One region of the Litchfieldia luteola genome, then DNA from elsewhere that is predicted to be linked to it. Evidence: riboswitches for the same ligand, from Rfam matches in the RefSeq annotation. Region 1 holds a riboswitch; each other region holds the start of a gene.

Region 1 (4,662 bases):
TACCGCTAACCGGTGAAGAAGCAGCAAGAGTCAAAAATAAAATCATCGGACTCTCAGCAAAAATCACCCAATCAAACTGGGTCGTATACGAAACATCAAACTAAATTGTAGGGGCCTGACCCCCAGCGCTTTAAAGCTTTAGCGCGCCGGGGGTCAGGCCCCTGTTGACTTATTTTTGTAATTCTGATCCTAAGAATTTCGCTACTTCAAGCATTCCAAATTTTCCTGCTACCTTTTCAGCATCAGAGTTATAGTTCGTATTTGTATTAACATCATAGGTAAAAATCTCACCTGCTGCATTTCGAATGAATTCAATGCCAGCAACGGCAATTTTATTTTCTTGAAGGAACAATTCATACTTCTCAATGATCGGATCGTTGAAACCTTCGATAATTTTAAACTTTGGTTTTTCAGTTACTTCTTCTCCAACAGGACAGAATAAATCGCCGATTTGACATGCATCTGCAGGACATAATTCAAATCCCTCTGATGTATCTACCTGAACTGCATAAACAAACTTTCCTCCAACAAACTCACATCGGGTAATATATGATTCGGGAGAAAGGATATATTCTTGTATCAATGTAATCCCATCAACCGGCTCCTCAAACCCAGGACTGTTCACATACTCCCGCAAGCTTTCAATGGAGTGGAACAATTGAACACCAAGTCCTTTACCAGCACGGTTGTGTTTTGTGATAAAAGAAGCAGACCCAAGTTGTTTTGCTGCTTCAACTATTTGTTCTTTTCCAACAGCTGCAAGTGTTTTAGGCGTTTTAATCCCGCAGGCATTTAATGCCATATATTGATTGACCTTACTAACCTCAAGTCTTAAAGCCCGTGTTCCGTTAAAGACTTTTTTCTCATTCTTTTCAAGCCAAGCAAGCACGGACTCTGCTAATTCCGGTGCAAAACGATGATCACGCGTATGTGCAGATGCACTCATTCGACTATAAAATACCCCTTCAGGAGGTGCTTCGAATAAATTAACGACTCCTTGATCAAGGTGCCATTCTTCATAAGGAAGCTCTAACTCTTCCAGTCTAGCTGTTAAATGATTGGTCCATTCACTGTTTTCATGTATGATGTATATTTTGCTCATTTTACTATTCACTCCTGTACTTTGGCTTCTCTAAGTGCTTCGACTAATGGCATAACTTTCTTTGAAAAGCGTTCCATTTCTTCAAGCTGTGGTGAAAATTGAAGTAGTAATAAATCAACACCAGCTTCTTCATATTCAATTATCTTTTTAGCAATCTGTTCTGGAGTACCAATTAGATTGGGTCTTAACCCACGATTTGAAACAGAGTAGTCATATAGCTTAATTTGTTGTTCTAGCTGTGATTTGCTAACGAAGTCATTGAACCCAGCATATCCACTTGATTCTCTTACATCCGTAATTCGATTTAACTCTGCTTGAGCCTCTTCCTCTGTATCACGACAAACAATGTATGCAGCCATTCCGAATGATTGAAAAGGTGCGTTACCAGTTTGCGCTCTTCTTTGTTTCATATCAGCTATTTTAGCTGTTACTTCTTCTACTGTTCCTCCATGCATTACATACGCGTCACACTTGTTCGTAATTGCTTGTTTTCCTCTAGGACTTTCACCACCCGCATAAAGAATCGGATTTGGTCTTTGAACAGGCTTAGGTGATAAAACAGCATTTTTAACTGAATAAAAGTTTCCTTCATAGTTAAAGACATCTTCTGTCCATAATCCCTTTAGTACATCTATAAATTCTTCTGTTCGATCGTATCGCTCATCATGCTCAGTGAAAATCCCACCGTACTGCCTTGCTTCTTCTTCCCACCATGCAGATACAACATTTAAGGTAAATCTACCATTACTTATTTGATCAATATTCGCGGCCATTTTTGCAGCAACTGCTGGGTTATGAAACCCAGGTCGAATGGCTGTCATGATTTCAATTTTACTCGTCACAGCAGCTAAAGCCGCAGCTGTTGACCAAGCTTCTAAAGAGTCACTCTCAGGCCCTTTAATATCATTTAAGTATAATTCAGCAATAAGTGTTGTATCATATCCCCACTCTTCTGCTGATGTAATCACTTCTTTTGCGTACTCGAATGTAGGTGGCATATTTTCATCATCAACATTTCGTAACCACCCACCAAAAATCGGTAACCAAAATCCATATCTCATTTTTCTCTTCTCCTCTCGTCTATCGCGAAAACAAAAAAACTTCTTCGATACGAAGAAGTTGGAATTGCTTCTATCCTATCTCTCAGAACCTACTGTTCTGCTGGAATTGGCACCTTACTGATTTACTCAGTGGTTGCCGGGCTTCATCGGGCCAGTCCCTCTACCTCTCTTGATAAGAATATTCAATTAATTAATCCATAGTAATCATACTATATAAGTTGGTTTTCCGTCAACAAATTTATTTAACTCAGTAACGCATTAACGGACTGGGGGTCAGGCCCCCGATGCTTTAAAGTGTTGTAGTTTCCACCCTTCAAGTATATTATGCTACCAATTCGGCAAAAATGTAATAATGTTCAGAATTGTTTATAAAGGAGAAAGATTGTGAGTATAAAAACGCATAGAAGCTTAATTAAAATTGGTAGTTTTGTATTGGGGTTTGGTTTTCTTGGAGCTTTAGACGGTATCATCTTCCATCAACTTTTGCAGTGGCATAGTGTATATATGGCAACTGATCGACCGGGACAGATTGTGAGTGATGGACTTTTTCATTTTGCAGTAACCATTACATTAGTGATCGGCGGTATTCTTCTATGGGTTGCAGAAAACCCCATTGCACATAAAAAAGGAATTCGATTATTAATTGGCTGGTTCCTGATTGGAGGGGGTCTTTTTAATTTAACCGAAGGTATTATTAATCATCATATTCTCCAAATCCATCGTGTGAAGCCTGCTGATCCAAACCCTTTATTCTATGACCTTACCTTTCTAGGATTAGGGGTAGTATTAATTGTTATAGGTTATCTTATTAAGAAAAACACCGAAACCTATCAAGCCACAATAAACACCTGAGACAGTTTTCTTTCACCACTAATCCAAAGGAGGACACGTTACATTAATGTATAGGCTAGTCAGTTTTTTCGTGATATTTACTTTTGTCTCAATCATGATCTTCTTTCATTATCAATATGGGCACCATAGTGCATTCGGACATGCTCAGTCTCACCATGAAGAAACGGTTGAGATTCCTATTTCTTATAGATTACCAGCGATTACAGCATCCATTACCCAGGATCAATCAGGGTCCTGGCTTTTGGAAATAATGACATCTAATTTCACCTTTACACCCAAAAAGACTGGTTCAACAGTTATCCAATACAATGAAGGGCATGCCCACTTATATATCAATGGAAAAAAAATAAACCGCCTCTATGGTAATTATTATAATTTGGGGAATTTAAGCCCTGGCACTTATGCGGTGAAAGTAACCTTAAACGCAAATAACCATGGAATATATACTAGCGCAGGAAAAGAAATTGCTTTCCAACAAATCATTCATGTTAAATAAAAAGACAAGATGAGAGACAATCATCCGAAATGACTGTCTCTCATCTTGTTTTAAATAATATCTATCCAAATTTTCACTGCAGTAGCGAAAATCAAGACAGCTAGAACCACTTGTAATACCTTCGTATTTACTTTTTTCCCAGCTATTGCTCCAAGAGGTGAAGCAATTAAACTTGCAATAATCATAATAAATGCAGGGAAATAATCAATTTGACCTGTTGTAATTTTACCAACCGTTGCACCAATTGACGAGATAAACGTAATCGCTAATGATGAAGCAATCGTCATACGAGTAGGAATCTTTAACAAAACAAGCATAATAGGAACAAGTAAGAATGCTCCCGCTGCTCCAACAATTCCTGCTCCAATACCTACAATTAACGCAAGTGCTGCAGCAAGCCATTTATTAAAAGTAACTTGATCAAAAGGAATATCGTCAATCCCTTTCTTAGGAATAAACATCATAACCGCAGCTATTAATGCCAAGATTCCGTAGATAAGATTAATGCCACCCTCTGACATAAGCTTTGATCCATATCCACCAACAAAACTACCTATTAATATACTACTTCCCATATAAATAATGAGTGTCTTATTTAAGTAGCCACCTTTTCGGTAGGCCCACACACCACCAATAGTTGCAAAGAACACTTGAATGGCACTAATCCCTGACACTTCATGTGCGGTGAATGCTGCCACTCCAAGCATTGGTGGAATATATAAAAGCATTGGGTATTTGATGATTGACCCACCAATCCCTAGCATTCCAGATATATATGAACCGATAAATCCAATTAGGAAAATCGTAATTATAAAGGCAAAATCCATCGTAAATCCCCCCTTTAAAAAGGGAACCTATACTGGTTCCCTCTATTTTCACCCTTTTTTAATCCAAAACTTTAACACACCGTTGTCTTCTACATGTTTGATAAACTCATGACCACCAGATTTAGCCCAAGCAGTTAAATCATTTTTTGCACCTTTATCAGTTGCATGAATTTCAAGCACTTGACCAGATTCAAGTTCGTTCATTGCCTTTTTTGTTTTAACGATAGGCATTGGACATGCCAATCCTTTTGCGTCTAATACTTTGTTTGCTTCCATTTTATAATTCCTCCTCTGTTCTTAACTTAACGTACTGCACAACGGTTT
Region 2 (4,662 bases), 140 kb from region 1:
CTAACAATAGTAAATCGACACCACCGTCTATCAGTCCACGAGCTTGTTCCTCATACGTTTCGATCAAAGCCTCAAAAGTGGTTCCACCTGTAACCGATAAGGTCTTAGTAGTAGGCCCCATAGAACCTGCTACAAACCTAGGCCATTCTTCTGAAGAATAAGTTGATGTTGCTTGTTTAGCTAACTGAGCCGACTTTACATTTATTTCGTACGCTAGATGACCTAGGTCATATTCATCTAAAACTAAACTAGTAGCCCCGAATGTATTTGTTTCAATGATATCAGCTCCGGCCAAAAGGTATTCTTCATGGATGGACTGTATCAATTGAGGGGAGGTCAACGATAGATACTCATTACAACCTTCGTACTCTTCACCTTCAAAATCATTAGCCGAGAGATTGGCAGCTTGAATCATTGTACCCATTGCACCGTCTATCACTAGGATCTTCTTTTTAATTTGCTGTTCTATTATTGAATTAGCCATTTATAAACCGCCTCTCTGCATTCACAAGCTGCTTTGCATGTATATATTTTGTTAGCTCTACTGTCATTTCATAACGTAAAAATGGTGTAATTAAGTAAATTCCGTTAAATAAATCATAAGCTGCATCAATGAGGGATTTTGCAATGCTAAGTCCTTCAAGTTCTGATGCGAGTGGATCATGACTAACAGCATTCATACGGTCTCTAATTGTCTGTGATAATGTAATGCCGGGTACTTCATGATGTATGAAGTCGGCATTTCTTGCACTCGTCAAAGGCATGATCCCTATATATATAGGTGTTTTTAGATGTTTTGTATGCTCATACACCTCTAGAATTTGGTTTTCACTATATAAAGGTTGTGTGATAAAATAATGGGCTCCACATGAGATTTTCTTTTCCAAACGAAGAACAGCTTTATCAAGGTGACGAACATTTGGATTAAATGCGGCTGCAATTGAAAAATTTGTTTTTTGTCCTAAGGATTTACCAGAGTAAGAGATACCTTCATTGAACTGTTTAATTAGGCTGATGAGGTCAAATGAAGATAAATCATATACGGAAGTAGCACCAGGGAAATCACCGATTTTTGAAGGATCACCCGTTACCGCCAAAACCTCATTCATTCCAAGAGTGTGTAAGCCCATTAAGTGTGACTGTAATCCAATAAGGTTTCGATCCCTACATGTAATATGAATTAAAGGCTTAACATTTACTTCTTGCTTTATGATTGAACCGATTGCCGAGTTGCTAATTCTAGGTGAAGCTAAAGAATTATCTGCAAGTGTAAGTGCATCGATGCCAGCCTCCTTTAGTGCTTTTGCCCCTTCAAGAAACCTGCTAATCCCTAATTTTTTAGGAGGATCTAGCTCAACAATGACTGAATGTCTATGTTTTACTGTTTCATAGAGAGGGGGAGTAGCATCAGATGGTTCAGGAATACTATTCACTTCAATCGGTCGATGTTTAACGATTTTTTCAGAAATTGGACGGAGCCCTTTTAGTGTACGAGCCATTGCTTCAATATGCTTTGGAGATGTTCCACAGCATCCACCAATTAGTCGTGCCCCTTGTTCTCTAAACTTTATTGCACTTTCAGCAAAGTAGCTTTCATTTGTTTCATAGACTAGTCTTCCATCACGATAATCTGGCAAACTAGCATTAGGATATACAGATAAAAATGAATGCTTAGGGACCGGAACTTCCTCTAGTGATCGAATCATATGATAGGGACCTAATCTACAGTTTAAACCAACAATGTCAGCACCTAATTCCTCTAACTCTAGGAATGCATCAGACAAGTGTGTTCCATCCTGTAGGACACCAATTTCATGAAGTGATACGTTTGTAACAATTGGTTTATTTGTTTCTTTTCGCGCAATGGAAAGTAGTGTCTTTAACTCTTCGAAGTCGTAAAAAGTTTCTAGTAAAATTCCATCTATATTTTCAGAGAGAAGGTAAAATAATTGCTCACGAAAGCTTCTCTTTATTTCGTCCATTGAAATTGTGTTTTTCTTAAAGCTTCGAATTCCACCTATTGTTCCAAGTACATAAGCTTTATCTTTTGCAGCCTTTTTAGCTATGCGTGCACCGGCAATGTTAATTTCTTTCACAGATTCTTCTAATCCATATCTAGCAAGTTTCGGATAATTGGCACCATATGTATTTGTTTGGATGATCTTTGCGCCAGCTTGAAGGTAGGCCTCATGTATTTTTTGTATTTCATCATTGTTTAAAAGATTAAGCTCTTCAAAACAGCTACTGATTCCATGTGAATAGAGTAGGGTACCCATAGCTCCATCCGCTATTAAGATTTGTGTTTTTAGGTCTTCAAGTAAACCCATTATCATTCCCCCTTTTAGACATTAAAAAAAGCCTTCTATAAGAAGAAGACTTGGCGTTTAAAAGTAATCTTCTTATCTCTCGAATTTAAAAAAATTCGCTGGATTTAGCACCAATTCCTAATGGAACGGTTGCCGGGCATCGTAGGGCCAGTCCCTCCGCCACTCTTGATAAGAGTAAGTATTAAGTTTTATTTTAGTGCGTTAATGTTGTATAGAAGTAAATATTATCTAATTCTATTCAATTTTGCAAGAGAAAATGCAGAATTTTTTTAAAAATAAAAAAGACGCGTTTTTAAGGACGCGTCGAAAGTTAACCTATATTTATCTAAAGTTTAAGAATTGAACATCGATTGGCAAATCTGCACCTCTGATAGCTGCAATGATTTGCTGTAGATCATCTTTATTTTTACCTGTTACACGAATTTGGTCATCTTGAATTTGGCTCTTTACCTTTAGGCCACTGTTTTTAATGATTGTATTGATTTTTTTTGCATTTTCTTTATCAATTCCTTGAACTAACTTCCCACGTTGGCGTATTGTCCCACCTGAAGCTTTCTCAATTTTGCCGTAATCAATGTTTTTTGTAGGAACACCGCGTTTAATCAGTTTAGACACAAGAACATCCTTAAGCTGCTCCAATTTATATTCATCATCTGAAACAAGTACAAGCTCTTCTTTATCAAGGGAAATGTCACTTTTACTTCCTTTAAAATCATAGCGAGTTTGAATTTCTTTTAATGCAATACTAATAGCATTGGTTACCTCTGGCATCTCAACCTTTGAAACAACATCAAATGAACTTTCTTTAGACATTTTTCTACCTCCGAAAATGTATGATATAGTTTAATTATAGTAAAATATAACAAGTAGGACAACTTATGGTAAATAGATGTTATAATTGCATATTAACTATGAAGAGATTTTAAGAGAAAGAAGGATATATATGACAAGCTTTGAAGCAGGTACGACAGTTACATTAAAAGTTGATAGAGAAGTGGATTTTGGTTATTTCTTAACAGATGGGGAAGAGGATGTACTCCTTCATAACAGTGATATCGTTGGTGAATTTAATGATGAGGAAGAGCACACTGTTTTCCTTTATCAGGATCACCAAGGACGCTTAGCTGCTACGATGATGACCCCAAAAATCGAACAAGGCACTTACGATTGGGTTGAAGTAGTAGAAGTTAAACACAAATTAGGAGTATTTGTGAATATTGGAATTAGAAAGGATATCCTTGTTTCAAAGGATGACCTTCCTGAGATATTTGATTTATGGCCAGAAGTAGGAGACCATTTGTATTGCTCTTTAAAAACAGACAAGCATGGAAGACTCTTTGGAAAACTGGGAACAGAGGATGCCATAAGAGAAGTAGCTGTAAAAGCACCAAGAACAGCCTTCAACAAAAATGTGAGTGGAAGAGTATACCGTCTATTATTGGTAGGCTCATTTATCCTTACAGACGAAAAATACATTGGATTTATCCATGAAACACAACGCGTTCGTGAACCAAGACTCGGACAAAAAGTTGAAGGAAGAATCATAGATATTAAAGAAGATGGCTCTGTTAACATCTCATTACTAGGACGCTCTCACGAAATATTAGATGAAGATGCGATGAAGCTCTACTCCTATATGGAATCTAGAGACGGTGCCATGCCATTCTGGGACAAAAGCGACCCAGATGACATCCAAATCCGCTTCCAAATGAGCAAAGCCGCCTTCAAACGAGCACTAGGCAGACTAATGAAAGACGGAAAAATCTACCAAGAAGATGGATGGACTTACTTTAAAAAAGAAGAATAAATGTTCTGACAAAAGCTCATTTTTAGTAAAGGTACATGCTTGTAATAGTGAAGAGTGAATTGGAGCGGAGGGCACTTGACTCCTGCGGGCCATAGAGGGAAGTGTGAGACCCCGCAGGCAAAGCCGAGGAGGCTCACATCCCTCCCCGCGGAAAGCAAGTGCCCGCAGCGAAAAGGAACGGACAATCTTCAAAGTGAAAAGACCCTCTTTAGATTAGAGGGTCTTGTTATTGCGAACATATTGATTTACAAGTGGTCAGTCTTCTTCGAATATTGTCTCTCACCACGCCCGCGATTTTTTTCACGCTCCATGTTTTTCTCATGGCGTTTCGCATTATTGTCTTTTGCCTTTTTATCGTTATCACTTGTCTTAGACAAAGCCTACACTCCCTTTCATACTAGTTCCTATATAGCATTACCGGGAAAAAAGTAAACTATGTACCCGAGGTTACCTTGACTTGTTTAAGAAGAAAACTGCCATAGTTCCTGGTCCAACATGCGCACCAATAGCAGATCCGATCGAATTAAT
Region 3 (4,662 bases), on a different contig from region 1:
TATTAATTGAGTACGAAAGTGAGTATATCATGGGTAAGAAATCAGTGTCAACAAAAATAATATTTTTATATTTTACTATTTTTAAATAGCACTTACTGGCTTTTTAGAAGAAAGTCCTGTTGCCTTTTCAATTGCTTGTTCTAAGTCTTCAAGAAGATCTTCACAATGTTCAATTCCAACTGAAAGCCTGATTAAATCATCAGTCACTCCGGATTTCTTTAAATCCTCGGCCCCTAATTGCTGATGAGTGGTACTTGCAGGATGGATGATTAAGCTCTTGGCATCCCCTACATTCGCTACATGAGACCAAAGAGTTACATTATTAATGACTTTTGCTCCAGCTTCCCTGCCACCTTTGATTCCAAATACAACAACTGCACCAGCACCTTTAGGTAAGTACTTCTTCGCTAATTCCTTTCCAGGATGTTCTTCATGCTCCGGGTATAATACCCACTCTACACCAGGATGCTCATCTAAGTAGGAGACGATCTTTCTCGTATTTTGAATATGCTCTTTCATCCGGACATGCAGTGTTTCCAGTCCTAAGTTAAACTGAAATGCATTAAATGGGCTAATGGCCGGACCTAAGTCCCTTAATAACTGAACTCTTGCCTTCACAATAAAAGCAACAGGCCCTAACGCTTCTGAGTATACTAAATTATGATAGCTCGGATCAGGTGTTGTAAATCCAGGAAACTTTGCCGAGTTCCAATCAAATTTCCCTCCATCTACAATAATCCCTCCAAGAGTAGTACCATTCCCAAGCAACCATTTTGTTGCTGAGTGAATTACTATATCTGCACCATGTTCAATTGGCCTGCATAGATATGGTGTGGCAAACGTGTTGTCAATGATTAATGGAATACCAGCTTCATGTGCAATTTCAGCAACTGCTTCTATATTTAAAATATCCAAGCTAGGATTTCCTATTGTTTCAGCAAAGAGGGCTTTTGTATTAGGAGTGATTGCCTTTTTGAAATTAGTAGGATCAGACGGATCCACAAAATGAGTATCTATTCCGTACTTTGGTAACGTGTTTGCAAACAAATTATAGGTACCACCATATAAAGTAGATGCAGAGACAATTTCATCACCAGAACTGGCAAGATTTAAAATAGCTGTTGTAATAGCTGCCATCCCACTTGCAACTGCTAAGCTACCAACACCACCCTCCAATTGAGCAACTCTTTCTTCAAAAACAGTTACCGTAGGATTGTGAATCCGGGAATAGATATACCCTGGTTCCTTTAAAGCAAATAGATTTGCAGCATGTTCTGTATTCTCGAATTTAAAAGCATTTGATTGATAGATCGGAACAGCACGTGCTCCAGTAACTGGATCTGCTTGCAAACCACCATGCACCCCAATTGTTTCTAGACGATACTTTCTCTCACTTCCACTCATTTTCATCTCTCCCTCGCTCTTTTGTGAAATAAAAAAATCCCCTTCATAAGAAGAGGATGAGTTCCATAAGACTCTTCTTATCTTTCAGGCATAAATATACCTGCAGGATTTAGCACCGTGTATCTTACCGGTTGCCGGGTTTCTAAGGGCCAGTCCCTCCACCACTCTTGATAAGTAAACTATTAAATTGATATTATTCTGAATAATAACACCGCAATTACTTACTGTCAATTCCTATTTATCCAATTTTTCTCATTTCTTTATCATGAGATAAGTAGAATATGGATTCGATTAGTAATATATTTCTCAAACTACCAATAACCTCAATATTCTCATGATATATGAGGTCAGTTAGTTTACTAGTCCCGTTTATAACATCCGTTATCCCATTCCCCTTGATTGTTATATGTTCTTCAAGACCATTAGTCACTGAGCTTCTTGTACTTGAAAGGTATAAATAAGCATTTTCCATACTAGTAATTTCAAACTTAATTACGAGTGGTTCTTTTGGTAATAGTAAGACAACATGTTCCAATCCGTAGAGTCTTTCTAAAAAATGTGTTAGTAATTTTTCTAAACCCACGTTGAATCCTCCTCGTACAGTTAGCTTATATATTAATTCCATTAAGTAGTACTATTTCCTCTATAAATCGTTCGACAAAAAGAAATATTTGTGAATAAAAAAGAACAATTTGCTCCATTATTACCAACAAATTGTTCATTTCCCGAGAAATATGTCAATATTATGATGTTTTTGCGACTGCCTTCTGAATTTTGACGAAAGATGTACCTTTAAAGACAAAGTAAAAGTACGTAGAACTCACTAGATAAAGAGCTGCAGTTATGCTAAATACATAAGCATAGCCCCAATATGACCCATAAATTAACACAAAAGATGTCGACACAGGTCCCATCATTGCCCAGCCTAAGGAAAATACCATCTGATTTACTGAGTTAGCAAGACCTTTCATTGAATCATTAACCCTTTCCATCACTAATGATGCTTGAATCGGATTTCCCGCATTCATTAAAGCCTGACGGAATAAGAATCCGATGATCGCTATAATAAGATTTTCTGTGTAGGCTGTCAGCAGTAAGAATGGCAAGGATGCTAACTGGAGAAACACAACAGCCTTCACTTCTCCAACCTTTTTCACTACGATAGGACCTATAATCATAGCCACTGCCGTTGCCGCTTGACCTAAAGACAAAACAATACCAATAACGCTATTACTAGCCTCAAATCGATCGGCAAAATATAGATTTAAGTAAGGAACGACCAATCCTGAACCAAATCCAATTAATAATTGTGCAAAAGCAAATAGTACAATAAGTTTCAATTGTCCCTTCTGATTTTTAAACACTGTCTTGAAAGGGACTTTCTCTTTCTTTTTTGAATCTTTCTCTTTTTTTACTTCTTCCATTTTAAAAATAGGCAATATACCTAAGAGGAATATTACACTCGCAATCAAGAGTGTAATTCTTACACTAATCAAAGGAGTTAACCCAAATAAGAAAACAAATGCATCACTTATGACTCCACCCATTAAATTTCCGACAACATTGGCTACCATCATGAGTGCAAAATGAAAACTAAACAAATGGACCCTTTGTGCTTGAGTTGAATTTTCAGCTAACCAAGGGATAGCTGACACTTGTAGAAATGCCATAGATAAACCCATTAGGAATGCTGTTATGACTAAAAAATGTTCTAACTCAAACAAGCTTCGCAAAAACAATAATAGGGTGGTAAAGAATATACCGTAAATCATTACCTTTTTCCGGCCTAGCTTATCACTTATAATACCTGCTGGAATTAATATAATTGCAGACGCTAAGGCAGTCATGGAAATGATTGTACCGTTAACTTGTTCTGTATAACCTAGTTCTCTTATATAGAAATTATACATGATCATAAAGATACCCATTGCAATTTGAGTACAAATATTTGTAATAATGAAGAGTTTTACGTTTCGATTATAAGTTAAATATTGATGCTTCCAATCCGCTATGATTGTTGTCATTATGCTTTACACCTCAGAATATTTCGCTACCCTAAATAATCATACTTCATTTACAAAAAAATGCAAGAAAAAACACTACCAATAATGATAGTGTCTACTTTAGGGTGTTATATAAATGTTCTACAGATTTAAACGCATAAATCCTGGCATCTGTTAATTTTCCATTCTCAAATTGTAACAAGCAAGGTACACTTTCAATTTCCCATTCTCTTGCTTTTACAGGGATATAGTTTAAATCACATTTTCCCATTGTTTTGTTAGGTACTAACTCCTGTACAACCATCAGCATTCGGCTTGCAACTTGGCATGTACCACACATCGGAGTATAGAGGTATAAACAAAAGGATTGTTCCTCTTGAATTAATTTATTTACTTGTTGCTCAGACCATTCATTTAACATGTTCTATGCCTTTCTATAATAAAAACTCTGCATGCACATCAAAATTGGCACCTAATAAAACGGTTGCTAAGTGCTGCTCTGGGGATGTAGCTACTTCACGGTACATTTTATCAATATAAATGTGTTCAGCTTCTGGCAATTCTCTCATAAATTGTTTTCTTAACTTTTCACCAGCATCGTCTGCATCAACTAAGATATAGACATCCTTATTATATAAATGTTCGATTAATTCGTCTAGTCTTGAAACACTAATCGTACCATTCGTACATATTATCTCAATTTCTTCATTTATGACATTTAATACTTTCTTCTTATCTGACTTTCCTTCTACAATAATTACTTTTTCAAAATAGTCTAATGTCATTTCCCATCACCTTAGTTTCATTGTACAATAGATTTCTTACTATTATTCGTAAATTTTACGAATATCCCTCTATTATTGTATGGAAAAAGGAATAAGATTGTTTATGTTTCTTTATTGGTAATAAACAGAAAAAGCAGTGGAAAGTAACCCACCGCTCTAAACTTATATTAGCACCAGCCATTTTCATAATCACAATCTACATATTTTTGATCAGGTCCTGTGGTTACATCCACATATTTGTATATTTTGTTATTGCCTTGTTCGTATCCTTCCATTAGCTCATACTTGTTCCCTTGGGTATTTAGAACAATTCGTCCAACAAGGGTTGACTCATCATATAAATTCACTTGGTTTTCAGATAACTTTCCAACGATGCGATCAGTAATGTCCATTCGCTTATTTTCCAGTACCAATTCAAGCACCCTTTCTTTACTTACTTATCGTTAGGGTGTCCATGTAGAGTGATGTTA

What was found. A riboswitch is a leader RNA that binds a small molecule or an ion and turns the genes downstream of it on or off. The one in region 1 is predicted to bind S-adenosylmethionine.
Region 2: linked by a shared signal. The riboswitch ahead of J2Z26_RS02200 (bifunctional homocysteine S-methyltransferase/methylenetetrahydrofolate reductase) and the one ahead of J2Z26_RS02985 (LLM class flavin-dependent oxidoreductase) in region 1 are both predicted to bind S-adenosylmethionine.
Region 3: linked by a shared signal. The riboswitch ahead of J2Z26_RS19230 (O-acetylhomoserine aminocarboxypropyltransferase/cysteine synthase family protein) and the one ahead of J2Z26_RS02985 (LLM class flavin-dependent oxidoreductase) in region 1 are both predicted to bind S-adenosylmethionine.

The regions. Positions count from the first base shown of each region.
Region 1 covers NZ_JAGGKM010000001.1:569,804-574,465, reverse strand. The annotation lists gene J2Z26_RS02995 (CapA family protein) at 1-104, shown strand, start outside; gene J2Z26_RS02990 (ATP-grasp domain-containing protein) at 170-1,102, opposite strand; gene J2Z26_RS02985 (LLM class flavin-dependent oxidoreductase) at 1,111-2,163, opposite strand; SAM riboswitch class I at 2,236-2,342, opposite strand; gene J2Z26_RS02980 (DUF2243 domain-containing protein) at 2,548-3,015, shown strand; gene J2Z26_RS02975 (hypothetical protein) at 3,062-3,511, shown strand; gene J2Z26_RS02970 (sulfite exporter TauE/SafE family protein) at 3,562-4,338, opposite strand; gene J2Z26_RS02965 (sulfurtransferase TusA family protein) at 4,387-4,614, opposite strand; gene J2Z26_RS02960 (MBL fold metallo-hydrolase) at 4,641-4,662, opposite strand, start outside.
Region 2 covers NZ_JAGGKM010000001.1:433,579-438,240, forward strand. The annotation lists gene metH (methionine synthase) at 1-484, opposite strand, end outside; gene J2Z26_RS02200 (bifunctional homocysteine S-methyltransferase/methylenetetrahydrofolate reductase) at 477-2,327, opposite strand; SAM riboswitch class I at 2,397-2,502, opposite strand; gene J2Z26_RS02205 (YajQ family cyclic di-GMP-binding protein) at 2,649-3,140, opposite strand; gene J2Z26_RS02210 (CvfB family protein) at 3,271-4,134, shown strand; gene J2Z26_RS02215 (DUF3941 domain-containing protein) at 4,380-4,511, opposite strand; gene J2Z26_RS02220 (DegV family protein) at 4,582-4,662, opposite strand, start outside.
Region 3 covers NZ_JAGGKM010000008.1:10,263-14,924, reverse strand. The annotation lists gene J2Z26_RS19230 (O-acetylhomoserine aminocarboxypropyltransferase/cysteine synthase family protein) at 82-1,404, opposite strand; SAM riboswitch class I at 1,479-1,581, opposite strand; gene J2Z26_RS19225 (hypothetical protein) at 1,643-1,987, opposite strand; gene J2Z26_RS19220 (MFS transporter) at 2,148-3,428, opposite strand; gene J2Z26_RS19215 (thioredoxin family protein) at 3,523-3,828, opposite strand; gene J2Z26_RS19210 (toprim domain-containing protein) at 3,842-4,192, opposite strand; gene J2Z26_RS19205 (YusG family protein) at 4,360-4,614, opposite strand.